One region of the Pseudomonas sp. CC11G genome, then DNA from elsewhere that is predicted to be linked to it. Evidence: riboswitches for the same ligand, from Rfam matches in the RefSeq annotation. Region 1 holds a riboswitch; the other holds the start of a gene.

Region 1 (7,742 bases):
CGGCCATCGCGTCGGTACATTGGGTCTTGCTCGGGCTCGCCCCAGCGTTCGCGCACGGCCTGCTGGTTGGCCTCGGGCAGACGGGCAAACAGGCGGTGGTAATCGTCCAGCGCCAGGCTTTGCGCGCAGGGGCGCAGGTCGAGGGTGTCGAGGTCATTGGTGACGCCGCCGAGCAGCTCGTGGATCAACGCCGTGCCTGTGGCCGGCAAACCGTCAACCGGGTAACCCTCGGCTTGCAGCGCACGCAGAATATTCAGCGCCGCGGCGGGCGTATCCAGACCCACGCCGTTGCCGATCCGGCCGTCGCGGGTGGGGTAGTTGGCCAGCACCAGGGCGATACGTTTATCCGCGTTACCCCGCTGCGCCAGCTCGACCCAACGGCGCGCCAGTTCGGCAACAAATGCCATGCGATCCAGGTCCGCCTCGTAGCACACCACATCGCTCTGGCTGCGCTCGCTGCGCCACGCCAGGCCCTTGAAGCTGATCGGCCGGGTGATGATGCGCCCGTCCAGTTCTGGCAGGGCGATATGCATGGCCAGGTCGCGCGAGCCGAGGCCCTGCGGGTTGGCCTGCCACAGCGGCTGGTTATCCAGCGCGCAGATGGCTTGCAGCACCGGCACGTCGCGGCGGAACGGGCGCAGGTTGGGTTGCTCGGGGTTGGACTGGGCAAAGCCGGTGGTGTTGATGATCAGGCTGGCGGCGCTCTGGTCGAGCAGGTCTTCCACCACGGCCAGGCACGCCGCTTCTTTCAAGCTGGCGACGGCGATGGGCAGCGGGTTCAGGCCTTGGGCGCTGAGGCACTCGCAGAAGCTGTGGATAAACGCGGTGTTCGCCGACTGCACATGGGTGCGGTAGAACAGCATGCCCACGACCGGTTGGCCGGGTTGCCAGGCAGCCTGCCAGTCGGCCAGGCCGGCGTTGACCACAGTCGGGTGATACACGCCGACGCGGGGCAACGGCTTGGGTTCGACCCAGGCGTACTCACCGTCAAGCCAGGTGCTGGCCAGGTAATGGAATAGCTGCCGGGCGTTATCCACACCACCCTGGCGCAGGTACTGCCAGAGGCGGTCGGCTTGTTCGGCGCTGACGGTGCCCAAGGCGGTGAGCTCCGGGTCCGGGCTGTCGTCGCCGGGTACCAGAATCAGCTGCGCGCCGCGCTCGGCCAACTCCACCAGACGCTCGATGCCATAGCGCCAATAACTCAGGCCGCCGTGCACCGACACCAGAATCACCTTGGCGTGTTGCAGCACTTCCTCGACGTACAGGTCGACCGAGGCGTGGTTCTGCAATTGCGCGGGGCTTGCCAGGCGCAGGGTGGGGTAGTGGTCGGGCAGGGTTTGTGCGGCGGCGGCGAGCAAGGATAGGTGCGAGTCGCCGGTGCACAGAATCACAACATCCGCAGGGGTTTGCGCCAGATGGGCGATGCCATCAGCGGGAACGAAACCACCGGGTTGGGTGCGGAGTAAGTGCATGGTTAATAGCCCGCCGCGTTTTGCATCCCTCGCCCGCTTGCGGGAGAGGGACCGAGGGAGAGGGGCATTTGATCTTTAGCGCCGTAATGAGCGGCGAAGAAAAGCGGCCCTCTCCCCAGCCCTCTCCCGCAAGCGGGAGAGGGGGCAAAAGCAAAGAGCGTGACCGTCACACCAACGCCGTACGCAGTTCGTTGCTAATCACCGCCTGATCCAGCTCCTGGCCAATGATCACCAAATGACTGGCGCGCACTTCGTCGCTGCGCCAGGCGCGGTCGAAGTGTTTGTCGAAGCGCTTGCCCACGCCCTGAATCAGCAGGCGCATCGGCTTGTTCGGAATGGCAGCAAAGCCCTTGATGCGCAGCACGCCATGGCGCTCGACCAGGCCATTGAGGGCGGCCAGCAGTTGGGCTTCTTCCACTTCCGGCAGCTCGAAGGAGAAGGAGTCGAACTCGTCGTGGTCGTGCTCTTCGTGGTCTTCCAGGTCGTGGTGGGTTTTGCGGCTGTCGATGTGCAGCTCGGTTTCCGAGTTCAGGCCCAGCAGCACGGAGAGCGGCAGCACGCCGCTGCGCGCTTCGATCACTTTGACCGCTGGCGGCAGCTCTTCGGCCACTTCGGCGCGCACGGCGGCCAGGGCTTCGGGGCTGAGCAGGTCGGCTTTATTGAGGATGACGAGATCGGCGCTGGCCAGTTGGTCGGCGAACAGCTCGTGCAGCGGCGATTCGTGATCCAGGTTCGGGTCTTCGCGGCGCTGGGCGTCCACCTGGTCGGGGAAAGCGGCGAAGGTGCCGGCGGCCACGGCTGGGCTGTCGACCACGGTGATCACTGCGTCCACGGTGCAGGCGTTGCGGATTTCCGGCCAGTTGAAGGCTTGCACCAGCGGCTTGGGCAGGGCCAGGCCGGAGGTTTCGATGAGGATCTGGTCGAGGTCGCCACGGCGCGCCACCAGCTCGCGCATCACCGGGAAAAACTCCTCCTGCACGGTGCAGCACAGGCAGCCGTTGGCCAGCTCATACACGCGGCCGTTGGCTTCTTCTTCGGTGCAGCCGATGGAGCATTGCTTGAGGATTTCGCCGTCGATGCCCAGCTCGCCGAACTCGTTGACGATTACCGCGATGCGGCGGCCTTCGGCGTTGTCGAGCATATGACGCAGCAGGGTGGTTTTGCCGGCGCCAAGGAAGCCGGTAACGATGGTGACGGGAAGTTTGGCCAAGCTTTTCATCGGTTGCAGCCCTGTGTGATGCGAGCGAAATCGGATCGGCGGGCAGCGGCGAGGACGGCGGCGAGCAGGGTGCACGCAGCAGGCGTTCGCTACCGGATCACCCCGCCCGGTTGTCGTGAATGCTTTACGAGGCAGGTCTCCTGGCTTTCAACCTGGCCCGTTGTCCGGGCCGCTTTCTTCGCCTTCCCGCAGGTGCAGTGGCATTGGAAGAAAGCAGGTTGTTCACAGTTGCGGGGGCAGCCGCGGCTAGACCGCGTTCCCTCTTAGCTCCACACCTGAACGGCGTGGAGAACCTCGAAGCGAGCAAGGCTACGCAGTGATGGGGTGTGGGTCAAATTCGGCACCTATCAAGGCCCCCGTCATTCTGATGAGTCGGTACGCAGTTCAGATTCTTGCAAAAGAATCCCGCCCGGCGAGCCAGTCTGGGCCCCCGCCTTCGCGGGGGCGACGGAGTTTTTTGCAGCTATCACCGTCATCCCCGCGCAGGCGGGGATCCAGATTTACGGATAAGCGTAGATGGCGGTAGGCAGCAAGAGTCCACCGTTGACCTTTGCCGTTGAAAATGGTGTCCTTGCGCGCTGTTTCAGGTGTCTTGCGTCGTCGTGCGCAAGGTGAAACGGGAAGTCGGTGCGCCCTTTTGTGGTTAGTCCGACGCTGCCCCCGCAACGGTAGGCGCTGTTTACAGCGCGAGCCCGGAGACCGGCCTGAATTCATACCAGTAGGCAAAACCCGCGGTGGGCGGGCGCAAGCCGGAAGTCTGAATGCGCGCGCATTCGGCTCCTCGTGCGTTCCCTTCTGCTACGTTTTCATTTCCAGTTCAGAGGGAACGGTCATGTCCAGTAGCACCCTTACACATTCTGCCGAGGCCAGCGCCTCGCTATCCCAACGCCTGGTTCTGGCGATTGGCGCCGGCTTGCTGGGCGCCTTGCTGGTGTATTTCGCCGGCTTTTCGCATATCGAGGCGGTGCACAACGCAGCCCACGATACCCGTCACAGTGCCGCGTTTCCGTGCCACTAAGGGGTAGCCGTCATGATTAAGCGTATTGCGCAGACCGCCGGCTTTACCGGCCTGCTGGGCGCCCTGTTCCTCACTTTGCTGCAAAGCTTCTGGGTTGCCCCGCTGATTCTCCAGGGTGAAACCTTCGAGAACGCCGAGCCCGCTACCGAGCAAGTGGTTACCGAACACAGCCATGACGCTGGCGCCGCAGCACACGAGCATGAACACAGCAGCGAAGCCTGGTCGCCGCAAGATGGCTGGCAGCGCGTGCTGTCCACCACTGGCGGCAACCTGGTGGTCGCTGTCGGTTTCGCCCTGATGCTGGCTGGCCTCTACACCTTGCGTGCGCCGGGTCGTACCCGTGATGGCCTGTTCTGGGGCCTGGCCGGTTTCGCCACGTTCTGCCTGGCGCCATCGCTGGGCTTGCCGCCGGAACTGCCGGGTACCGCCGCTGCCGATTTGCAGCTGCGTCAGTACTGGTGGATTGGCACCGCGACCGGCACTGCGGTCGGCCTGGCCTTGCTGGTGTTTGCCCGTCACTGGGCGGTGAAGGTTGTGGGTGCCGTGTTGCTGGTGGTTCCCCATGTGATCGGCGCACCACAGCCTGAAGTGCATTCGAGCCTGGCGCCGGAAGCACTGGAGCATCAGTTCATCTGGGCTTCGTTAATCACCAACGCGCTGTTCTGGTCGGCCCTGGGCCTGCTGAGCGCGTGGCTGTACCGTCGCTTCGCCGGCAGCAACGCGGTTTAATTCGCCGCTGCTGCGCACAAACCCGCTGGTGGGCATGCCCCCAGCGGGTTTTTTCTTAATTCTTGCAGGCGTTTTTCTTGTGCCGATTGTGCCGCCCTTTATTGCTGGAATTGGCTGTCGCGCAGGGTGCGATGCGGCGCAGTTGCGTCAGTTGCTGGAGCAGACGCTGGCGGCCAATGGCTTGAGCCTGGCCGACCTCAGCGGCTTGGCCAGCGTGGAGCACAAGCGCAACGAAGCGGGGTTGTTGGCATTGGCGGCGCAACTGAACCTGCCGCTGGCCTTTTTTACGCCGGCGCAATTGCAGGCCGTGGAAGATCGAGTTGGTCACGTGTCGGAGATCGCCCAGCGCGCCATCGGCACAGCCAGCGTCGCCGAAGCCTGCGCGTTGGCTCAAGTGGAAGCGGTCAGCGGACGCCGGGCCAACCTGCGTATCGGCAAACACAGCAGTGCCCAGGCCAGCGTGGCCCTGGCAGGGGTAGAGGAACACGCATGACGGTCTATTTTATTGGCGCCGGCCCCGGCGATCCGGAGCTGGTCACAGTGAAGGGTCAACGCCTGATTCGCAGCTGCCCGGTGCTGCTGTATGCCGGTTCTTTGGTGCCCGAAGCGGTGCTGGAAGGGCATAACGCCGAGACCGTGGTAAACACCGCCGAGCTGCACCTGGACGAGATCATCGGCCTGATCGAAACCGCGCATACCAACGGCCAGGACGTGGCCCGCGTGCACTCCGGCGACCCGTCGTTATACGGCGCCATCGGCGAGCAGATTCGCCATTTGCGCCGGCTGAATATCCCCTTCGAAATCATCCCCGGTGTTACCGCTACGGCCGCCTGCGCGGCGCTGCTGGAAAGCGAACTGACCCTGCCGGGTATCGCCCAGACAGTGATTCTGACCCGCTACGGCAGCCGCTCGAAAATGCCCGCCGGCGAAGAGCTGGCTGACCTGGCGCGCCACGGCACCACCATGGCTATCCACCTCGGCGTGCAGCACCTGGCGAAGATCGTCGAGGAACTGCTGCCGCACTACGGCGCCGACTGCCCGATTGCCGTGGTGCACCGCGCCAGTTGGCCGGATCAGGATTGGGTGCTGGGCACGCTCGCCGATATCGAAGCCGGCGTAGCGGCCAAAGGGTTTCAACGCACTGCGTTGATTGTGGTCGGGCGGGTGCTGGCGGCCGATGCGTTTGCCGATTCCAACCTGTACCGCGCCGGTCACGCGCACCTGTTTCGTCCTGCCAGCGAATAAGCGCAAACCCACGAACGGCGAGGGCTGGCCACCGGTCGGTAAAAAATAATGAAGTATTTTTACCGGCCGCTGTAACGCCGTTATAGGTCTTAACTCTATCTCTATGCCGGGACTGAATAAGCCTATTACGGCCGGCACCCTTCACCGAGGTAGAACAACATGACTATGAAAACCGCTGCTGCTGGTGCCGCCCTCGCGATGGCTGCCGCTGGCCTGTTTGCCGGCATGTCGACCCAGGTATTCGCTGCAGACGCCAATGTGCATTGCTATGGCGTGAACGGCTGCAAAGGCCAGAACGACTGCAAAACTGCCAGCAACGCCTGCAAAGGGCAGGGCTCGTGCAAAGGCCAGGGCTTCAAGGCCATGACCTCTGAAGCTTGCACCAAAGCCGGTGGCAAGGTCGGGGAATAAGGGTTTACGGGGCGGCCTTCGCGGCTGCCCCGCTGCTCTGGAGCGCACGATGCCTGTCACCCCAACCATTAATGGCAGCACCGTTCTGGGCTATGGCCTGGGGCTGCGTACCGCCTATTACGACGAAATTCTGCAGACCAACCCCGCTGTGGATTGGTTTGAAGTGCTGACCGAAAATTACCTGGTCGACGGCGGCAAAGCCCTGCACTACCTCGACGCCATCGCCGAGCGTTATCCGATGGTGATGCATGGCGTGTCGCTGTCCATTGGCGGCCCGCACGCGTTGGATATGAACTACCTCAAGCAGGTACGGCAACTGGCCCAACGTATTCACCCGGCGTGGATTTCCGATCACCTGTGCTGGAGCCGTGGCAGCGCCCACCAACTGCACGATCTACTGCCGTTGCCGTACAGCGAAGAAAGCCTGCAACACGTGGCCGCCCGGGTGCGCCAGGTGCAGGACGTGCTGGGTCGGCCGCTGGTGCTGGAAAACGTCTCCAGCTATGTGCGCACCGCCGCCGATGAATTGACCGAGTGGCAGTTTCTGGCGGCCCTGAGCGAGCTCAGTGGCTGCGAGCTGCTGCTGGATATCAACAATGTGTACGTCAGCTCGCGCAACCACGGCTTTGAGCCGTGGGAATTTATCCGCGCCTTGCCGCCCGACCGTATCCGCCAGTTGCATCTGGCCGGCCACAGCGATTACGGCAGCTATGTGATCGACACCCATGACCAGCCGGTGAGCGACCCGGTGTGGCAGCTGTACCAACGCACTGTGCAGCACCTGGGGCCGGTGGCCACCTTGCTGGAGCGCGATGATCATTTTCCGCCGCTAAGCGACTTGCTGGCCGAACTGGAGCAAGCCCGCAACCTTGGCACCCTGGCCTTGATGCGAGAACCGGTATGCGCCTGAGGGAGTGGCAGCTGAGCCTGGAGGCGTACCTGCTAGACGCTCAGGAAACGCCGGCACCGGCATTACTCAGCACGTTGCAGGGCAGTGCCACGCTAAGTGCCGAAACCGGGTTAGCGATTTACCACAACGCGTACCGCGCGCGGTTGCAGGAAACCCTGCGCGGCGATTTTCCGGCCGTGCTCGCGCTGGTGGGGGATGAGGTGTTTGCCGAGCTGGCGGCGGCTTACTTGCAGGCGCATCCGTCGCAGCATTTCAGCCTGCGCTGGCTGGGTGCGCAGTTTCCGGCGTTTATTCACGAGCCGGCCTGGGCCGAGCTGGCGCAGCTGGAATGGGCCTTCACCCTGGCCTTCGATGCGGCGCCCGGCACGCCCCTCACCTTGCCGCAAATGGCCAGCCTGCCGCCCGCCGAGTGGCCGGAGCTGCGCGTGCAATGCCTGCCGACGGTGCAGCGCGTGCCGCTGGCGTTCAATAGCCTGGCGATCTGGCGCGCGCACAAAAATGAAGATCCGTTGCCGACCAGCGAACCCTTGTCAGAACCGATGCTGTGCCTGGTGTGGCGGCACGAGTTGCAGGGGCAATTTCGCACCATGGGTCCGAGCGAAAGTGAAGCCTTTGCGGGCATGACAGAACACAGCTGGACCTTCGCCGAGCTGTGCCTGAGCCTTGCTCATCTGGACGACGGCGCCGCACCCCAGGCGGCGGGCTGGCTCAAGCAATGGCTAAGCGAAGGGCTGCTGC
Region 2 (7,742 bases), on a different contig from region 1:
AGCCCTGGCCGTCGTCCGGCCAGTACAGCTCGTTGAACGCCGGAGCGCGGAAGCCTTCGCTATAGGAGGCAATCACCGACAACGCGTCGCCCACAGGCACTGTGAGGGCGCCGTTCCAGGTGTTCTCGCTGCCAAACTGCTCGTTCTTGTCGTGGCGCAGGCCCAGTTCGGTGGAGAACCAGTCGCCTTGGAAACGATGCTGCACAAAAGCCGCCTGGTTCCAGCGGGTTTGCTGGTCGTATTCGGTGCTGCTGTGCAGCTCGTCTTCGTACCAGTCGACGCCCAGCAGCAGGCTGTTCTGCTCGGTCAGTTGCAGGGTGTTGAGCCAGTTGGCGGCGTCGCGGTAGGTGTTGAATACGCCCACTTCGTCGCTGAGCTTGTCTTCATTCTTTTGCCGGCTTTCGCTATGGCCGACTTCCAGGCGGCTGTTCCACACGTCGTTGAGCTGCGCATCGATAAACGTGCTGGCGCTGCTCAGGGTGAAGTCGGTGTACGGCTGCTGTGGATAACTCAGGTACGTGCTCATGTCGAAGCGGCCGAACGGGTTGTCGTACTCGTTGCGGCCGCGCTGGTCCAGCACGCTCATGCCGGCTTCCACTTGCTCGCTGAACTGATGGCTGAGATTGAAGCTCAGCGCTTTGTTGCGGTAGGCATCGTGGTCTTGGTCTGAGTCGTAGGACGGGCCGGTGCGGTCGACGCCAGCCGTTTCGTCCAGGCTGCCATTGAGGCTGAAGCGCGTCTGTTCATCGCCACCACTCAAACCCAGGCTGCGTTTGAAGCTCTGGTTGCTGCCGGCGCTGACCGCCAGGCTCGGGTGCAGACCGCTGTCGCCGCGTCGGGTGAAAATCTGCACCACGCCGCCAATGGCATCGCTGCCATACAAGGCCGAGCGCGAGCCGCGTACCACTTCAATGCGCTCGATCTGGTCGAGGCTCAAATACTGCAAGCTGGCGCCGCCATCGGAAGCCGAGCCGATGCGCTGGCCGTCCACCAGAATCAGGCTCTGCGTGTTGCTGCTGCCACGGATAAACAGCGAGGTGTTGCTGCCGCGCCCGCCGTTCTGCACCAGCTGTACGCCCGGCACGCGGGTGAGCAGGTCGGTGATGGAACTGGGTTGCAGGCGCTCGATATCGGCGCGGGTAAATACCGTGGCAGCCGCTGTGGCTTGGTTAATTGGTTCGGCAATACGACCGGAAGTGATGACCAGCTCGGGCAGTTTTAGCGAGTCGTCGCTGCTTTGCGCGTGGGCCAGTAGCGGCAGGAGCAGGGCCGGCAGGGCGAGGTGCAAGTGCTTCATGGGGTGAATCCTCAAAAGAAAAATTTTGAGGAGGGCATAGGCAAGCACGGCGCTTGAAAGCACGCCTGTGCTTGATGGTGCTGCCCTCCGCAACACCAGTCGATTCCGCACAGGCCGGTCTCCGGGCTCTCAACTGAAAGACGAACTTTCCTGCCGCGATCACCTTCCCAGGTAAACCCAGTGGTGTGTCGATCGGGCATGCAGCCAGGCTGCGGTCGATTACCGTTGCGGGGGCAGCGCCGGCATGGCTCGTGTGAGCGCACCGGCTTCCCGTTTAACGCCGGGCTCTTGCAAGCCGGGCGCACCTGTTTGGATAAACGCCGCGCACCCTAACGGGGGCGGGGAGGTGGGTCAAGGGCAGAGGCAGCAGGCGAGGAACGGTGTAGGGAATTTCCGTCGAGTTGCGTCAAGTCAAGATCCGCTTTGTCGCAGCTCCCTATTCTGGCCGCCCCTGCTCCTCACGGACCGCCGCCATGCTCGAAGCCATTCACTGGGATGCCGACCTCATTCGCCGCTACGACCGCCCCGGTCCGCGCTACACCTCTTACCCCACCGCCTTGCAGTTCAGCGACCACGTCGCCGGCAACGCGCTGGTACACGCCCTGGCCGAAAGCCGCAAAGCGCTGCGGCCGCTGTCGGTGTATGTGCATGTGCCGTTCTGCGCGAACATTTGCTACTACTGCGGCTGCAACAAGGTCATCACCAAAGACCGCGGCCGCGCGGTGCCCTACCTGCAACGCCTGCATGAAGAAATCAGCCGCATCGCCAGCCAGCTCGACCGCCGCCAAGTGGTCGAGCAACTGCATTTCGGCGGCGGCACGCCGACGTTTCTCGGCCACACCGAACTGCGCGAACTGATGCGCCACCTGCGGGAAAACTTCACCCTGCTGGAAGGCGACAGCGGCGACTACGGCATCGAGATCGACCCACGCGAAGCCGACTGGGCGACCATGGGCCTGCTGCGTGAACTGGGTTTCAACCGGGTCAGCCTTGGCGTTCAAGACCTCGACCCGCAGGTGCAACAAGCGGTCAATCGCCTGCAAAGCTTCGAGCAAACCCGCGCCATCGTCGAAGCCGCCTGGACCCTGCAATTTCGCTCGGTAAACATCGACCTCATCTACGGCCTGCCCAAGCAGACGCCCGACCGCTTTGCCGCCACCGTAGAAAAAGTCATCGAGCTGCAGCCCGATCGCCTTTCGCTGTTCAACTACGCCCATCTGCCGGAGCGCTTTATGCCGCAGCGCCGCATCAGTGCCGACGACCTGCCAAGCCCGGCGGCCAAGCTGGAAATGCTCCAGCGCAGCATCGAACAACTGACCGACGCCGGTTACGTGTATATCGGCATGGACCACTTCGCACTGCCCGACGATGAACTGGCGGTGGCCCAGGAAGATGCGGGCGCAACTTCCAGGGTTACACCACCCATGGCCACTGCGACCTGGTGGGGCTCGGGGTTTCGGCGATCAGTCAGTTGGGTGATTTGTACTGCCAGAACAGCAGCGACCTGCCGCGCTATATCGCCGCCATCGACGAAGGCCGTTCAGCCGTGGAGCGCGGGTTGTTGTGCAACGAGGACGACCGCATTCGCCGGGCCGTGATTCAGCACATCATCTGTGCCTTCAAGCTGGATTTCAGCTTGATCGAGAGCGCGTTCAATATCGAGTTTCGCGGCTATTTCTCTGAGGTCTGGCCACAGTTGCAGCAGTTCGCCCGCGACGGGCTGATCAGCCTGAGCGACAAAGGCATTGAGGTGCTGCCGGCTGGGCGCTTGTTGGTGCGCTCGGTGTGCATGCTGTTCGACCACTACTTGAGTGAGCAGAACAGTCAGCGGTTTTCGCGGGTGATTTAACCCAGCGGAAACAAAAAGGCCGGTCAAATGACCGGCCTTTTTGTTTAAAGCTACTGCTTAGGCGCTGACCTTCGGCGCCAGATCGACTGGCGCTAACAAGGCCAGTCGCGTGTTGATCGCCGCTTCGATACCCGCCGCATCCAGCCCGCACTCGGCGAGCATGGTTGCCGGTTTGGCGTGTTCGACGTACACATCCGGCAAGCCCAGATGCAGCACTGGCTTGAGCAGGTTCTCGCGGGCCAGGAACTCGCTGACGGCAGCGCCGGCGCCGCCCATGATCGCGTTTTCCTCGATGGTCACCAGCAGCTCATGCTCGGCCGCCATCTGGCGCACCAAGGCTTCGTCCAACGGTTTGACGAAGCGCATGTCCACCACCGTGGCATCCAGCTTCTCGGCCACCAGCAGGGCGTCGGTCAATTGCACGCCGAACACCAGCATGGCCACGCCTTTGCCTTTGCGGCGCACCACGCCTTTACCGATTTCGAGCGGCACCAACGCCTCGTCGATTTCCGCGTTCGGGCCGGAACCGCGCGGGTAGCGCACGGCCGCCGGGCCATTGAACAGGTAGCCGGTGGTCAGCATGCGGCGCAGTTCGTTTTCGTCGCTCGGCGTCATCACCACGATGCCGGGAATGCAGCGCAGGTACGACAAATCGAAACTGCCGGCGTGGGTCGGGCCGTCTTCACCCACCAGGCCGGCGCGGTCGATGGCGAACAGCACGTCGAGGTGCTGCACGGCCACGTCGTGAATCAGTTGGTCGTAACCGCGTTGCAGGAAGGTGGAGTAGATCGCCACCACCGGCTTGGCGCCTTCGCAGGCCATACCGGCGGCGAGGGTGACCGCGTGTTGCTCGGCAATCGCCACGTCGAAATAACGCTGCGGGAAGCGTTCGCTGAAGGCCACCAGATCGGAGCCTTCTTTCATCGCCGGCGTTATGCCCATCAGGCGTTTATCGGCGTCGGCCATGTCGCACAGCCACTGGCCAAATACCGCCGAATACTTCGGCCCGCTGGGCTTCTTCGGCACCGCCGGGGCGTTCACCGGCTCCAGCTTGGTGATGGCGTGGTAACCAATAGGGTCCAGCTCGGCCGGGGCGAAGCCTTTGCCTTTCTTGGTGATCACGTGCAGAAACTGCGGGCCTTCCAGCTCGCGCATATTGCGCAGGGTGGTGATCAGTGTCGGAAGGTCGTGGCCGTCGATGGGGCCGATATAGTTCCAGCCCAGCTCCTCGAACAAGGTGCCGGAGACCAGCATGCCTTTGGCGTGTTCTTCAGTCTTGCGTGCAATTTCCCAGGCGCCCGGCAGGCGCGACAGCACTTTTTTGCTGCCCTCGCGCATATTGGCGTAGGTGCGGCTGGAGAGAATCTTGGCCAGGTGATTGGACAGGCCGCCGACGTTTTTCGAAATCGACATGTCGTTGTCGTTCAGCACCACGAGCATATTGGCCTTGACGTCGGAGGCGTGGTTCAACGCCTCGAAGGCCATGCCGGCGGTCAGCGCGCCGTCACCGATCACGGCAACCGATTTGCGCTTGCTGCCCTGCAACTGAGCGGCAATCGCCATGCCCAGCGCGGCGCTAATGGAGGTGCTGGAGTGGCCGACGCCAAAGGTGTCGTACTCACTTTCGCTGCGGCGCGGGAAGGCGGCGATGCCGTCTTTCTGGCGCAACGTGTGCATCAGCTCGCGGCGGCCGGTGAGGATCTTGTGCGGGTAAGCCTGATGGCCCACATCCCACACCAGACGGTCATCGGGCGTGTCGAAGACGTAATGCAGCGCGATGGTCAGCTCGATGACACCCAGGCCGGCACCGAAGTGCCCGCCGGTCTTGCCAACGGTGTAGAGCAACTCCTGTCGCAGCTCGTCAGCGAGGATTTCCAGCTCGGCCTCGCCCAGACGACGCAGACCAACAGGCGTCTCTGCACGGTCGAGCAGCGGCGTAGCGGGGCGTTCGCGGGGGAACTCGTGAAACGTCGTGGGCATCAGGCAATCGTTATAGGTATAAAAGATGGCGCAGTTTACCTGATGAAGTAGGGCTTTTCGTAGGGTGCGCGTGACGCACCCTGGCAAATACCGATGTCCGGAGGGTTTGTGCGGGTTTCTGTGCGCGCCAGCGTGCTGGCGAACCCTGCAAACGACGGCCGCGAATACCTTTTCCAGGGTTCGCGACCAAGGTCGCTCCTACGTGGGGTAGTGCCGCGCCAGGAACTCCAGCAAAAGCTCGTTAACCCGCCCGGCCTGCTCATTCTGAATCCAGTGCCCACAATCGCTCAGCACATGCGACTCCAGCTGCGGCACCAACTCCGCCATCTTCTTGACCGTATACGCCTCCAGCTTGCCCACCGGGTCCTCCTCACCGAGCAAGAACAACGTCGGCTGCAGCACCTGCCGCCCGGCGAGAAACTCGGTGGTCTCCCAGTTCTGCCGGAAATTGCGGTACCAATTCAGCGGGCCATGAAACCCATGCTTGTTCAGCGTGCTCAGGTACACGGCAAAGTCCTGTTCGTTGCACCAGTCCGGAAACGTCGCCGGCACCTCCAGCCCTTCGAGAAACTGGGCATCCGCCGGTTTTGGATGAAGGAATATGTCGGCGTTGCCGCCAATCAACAGCCGCATGCTGCGCTCGATGTCGGCATTCAACTCCGCCTCGGCAACTCCCGGTTCCTGGAAATACACGATGTAGTTGAACCGCCCCGCATTGGCCTCGCGCATGATGTCGATGGCCGGGCGCTTGGGTCGCCCGCCAAAGGGCACGGACATCGCGCCCAACACGCTCACCCGCGCAGGCTCCAGCAACCCCAGGTGCCAGGCCACCGGCGCGCCCCAGTCGTGGCCGATCATGCAGACATCGGTATGCCCCAGCGCATCCATGGCGCCTTGAATATCCGCGCATAGGGTCAGTATCTGGTACGCCTCGACTTCCTCCGGTGCGCTGCTATCGCCATAGCCGCGCATTTCCGGCGCATACACGCGGTAGCCGGCCTCGGCCAGCGCCGTCATCTGGCTGCGCCACGAGTACCAGCATTCCGGAAAACCATGCAGCAGCCACACCGGGCGGCCGCTCTCGGGGCCGGCGCAGTAAATGCTCAGGGTGATGCCGTTGACGTCGAGGAGTTGCTGTTGGAAGGCAGTCATAAGGGTCACCAGGTATCCACGAAGGAGCGTTTCTTGCCGTCACGCTTTGGCGCGCGCGGTGCGGCGTTAAAGCCACGGACCAGCCAGCTGCGGGTTTCCACCGGGTCGATCACGGCGTCGATCTCCAGAAAGCTGGCCATGTTGATGCCTTTGCCGCTCTGGTAGGCCTTGGCCACCAGTTTGTCGAACAGCGCTTGCCGCTCGGTCGGGTCTTCCAGGGCTGCCAGTTCTTTCGAGAAGCCCAGGCGCACTGCGCCTTCCAGCCCCATGGCGCCAAACTCGGCACTGGGCCAGGCGATGGTGAATAGCGGCGAATGGAAACTACCGGCCGCCATGGCTTGGGCGCCGAGGCCGTAGCCTTTGCGCAGCACCACCGTGAAGAACGGCACGCTCAGGCTGGCAGCGGTGACGAACATGCGCGATACATGGCGCACGGTCGCCTGTTTTTCGGCATCCGGGCCGACCATAAAGCCTGGGGTGTCGCAGAGCGAGACCAGCGGAATGTCGAAGGCATCGCACAGCTGCATAAAGCGTGCGGCCTTGTCGCCGGCCACCGCATCAATGGCCCCGCCCAGGTGTGCGGGGTTGTTGGCGATCAGCCCGAACGGCTGGCCTTCGATGCGGATAAACGCGGTAATCAGGCCCGGCGCAAAACTGCGGCGCAGTTCCAGCACCGAGTCCTGGTCGGCCAGGGTGGCGATCACCTGACGGATGTCGTACACCCGCAGGCGGTTTTCCGGAATCAGTTGGCGCAGCTCGCGTTGATCAGCGCATTGCCAGTCGGCGAGCGGGCCCTGGAAGTAGGAGAGGTATTGCTTGGCGGCGTTGACGGCTTCGGCCTCGTCGGCCACTTCCACGTCGATCACACCGTTAGGACCTTGCACACTCACCGGCCCCACTTGCTCCGGGGTAAAGGTACCCAGCCCGCCGCCTTCGATCATCGCCGGCCCGGCCATGCCGATGCTGGCGTTCGCCGTGGCAATAATCACATCGCAGCAGCCGAGCAATGCTGCGTTGCCGGCAAAGCAGCGACCCGACACCACGCCCACCAACGGCACCAGACCCGAGAGCTTGGCCATGCCGATAAACGTGTGGCAGTCCAGACCGGCCACGCCGACAAAATCGCTGTCACCCGGCCGCCCACCGCCGCCTTCGGCAAACAGCACCAGGGGCAGACGCCATTGTTCGGCCAGTTGCAGCATGCGGTCGGTTTTCTTGTGGTTCATCGCCCCCTGGGTGCCGGCGAATACCGTGTAGTCGTAGGAAATCGCCATGCAGCGCGCGCGCTCGGCGCCAAACTGCGCGGCGTTGACGGTGCCGATGCCGCTGACCAAGCCATCGGCCGGGCTTTGCACGATCAGGTCTTCCACCGAATTGCGCCGACGCCGCGCAGCCAGGGCCAGGGCGCCGTATTCGATAAAACTGTCGGCATCGAGCAGGTCGTCGAGGTTCTCGCGGGTGGTG

Evidence for each region. Region 1 has a riboswitch for cobalamin ahead of AC0V2S_RS07090 (CbtB domain-containing protein). Riboswitches for the same ligand answer to the same signal wherever they lie in the genome.
Region 2: it holds a riboswitch for cobalamin, as region 1 does, so the genes downstream of both, AC0V2S_RS02185 (TonB-dependent receptor domain-containing protein) here and AC0V2S_RS07090 (CbtB domain-containing protein) in region 1, are expected to answer to the same signal.

Annotation. Positions count from the first base shown of each region.
Region 1 is NZ_JBWBZC010000004.1:164,340-172,081, reverse strand. Features, by position in the region: gene cobN (cobaltochelatase subunit CobN) at 1-1,472, opposite strand, end outside; gene cobW (cobalamin biosynthesis protein CobW) at 1,639-2,691, opposite strand; cobalamin riboswitch at 2,805-3,003, opposite strand; cobalamin riboswitch at 3,260-3,413, shown strand; gene AC0V2S_RS07090 (CbtB domain-containing protein) at 3,524-3,709, shown strand; gene AC0V2S_RS07085 (CbtA family protein) at 3,722-4,438, shown strand; gene AC0V2S_RS07080 (cobalamin biosynthesis protein) at 4,518-4,931, shown strand; gene cobM (precorrin-4 C(11)-methyltransferase) at 4,928-5,683, shown strand; gene bufA2 (BufA2 family periplasmic bufferin-type metallophore) at 5,843-6,094, shown strand; gene bufB (MNIO family bufferin maturase) at 6,144-7,004, shown strand; gene AC0V2S_RS07060 (HvfC/BufC N-terminal domain-containing protein) at 6,995-7,742, shown strand, end outside.
Region 2 is NZ_JBWBZC010000001.1:449,684-457,425, forward strand. Features, by position in the region: gene AC0V2S_RS02185 (TonB-dependent receptor domain-containing protein) at 1-1,297, opposite strand, end outside; cobalamin riboswitch at 1,393-1,621, opposite strand; partial or broken gene hemN (oxygen-independent coproporphyrinogen III oxidase) at 1,771-3,146, shown strand; gene dxs (1-deoxy-D-xylulose-5-phosphate synthase) at 3,204-5,126, opposite strand; gene AC0V2S_RS02200 (alpha/beta fold hydrolase) at 5,325-6,278, opposite strand; partial or broken gene AC0V2S_RS02205 (carboxyl transferase domain-containing protein) at 6,284-7,742, opposite strand, start outside.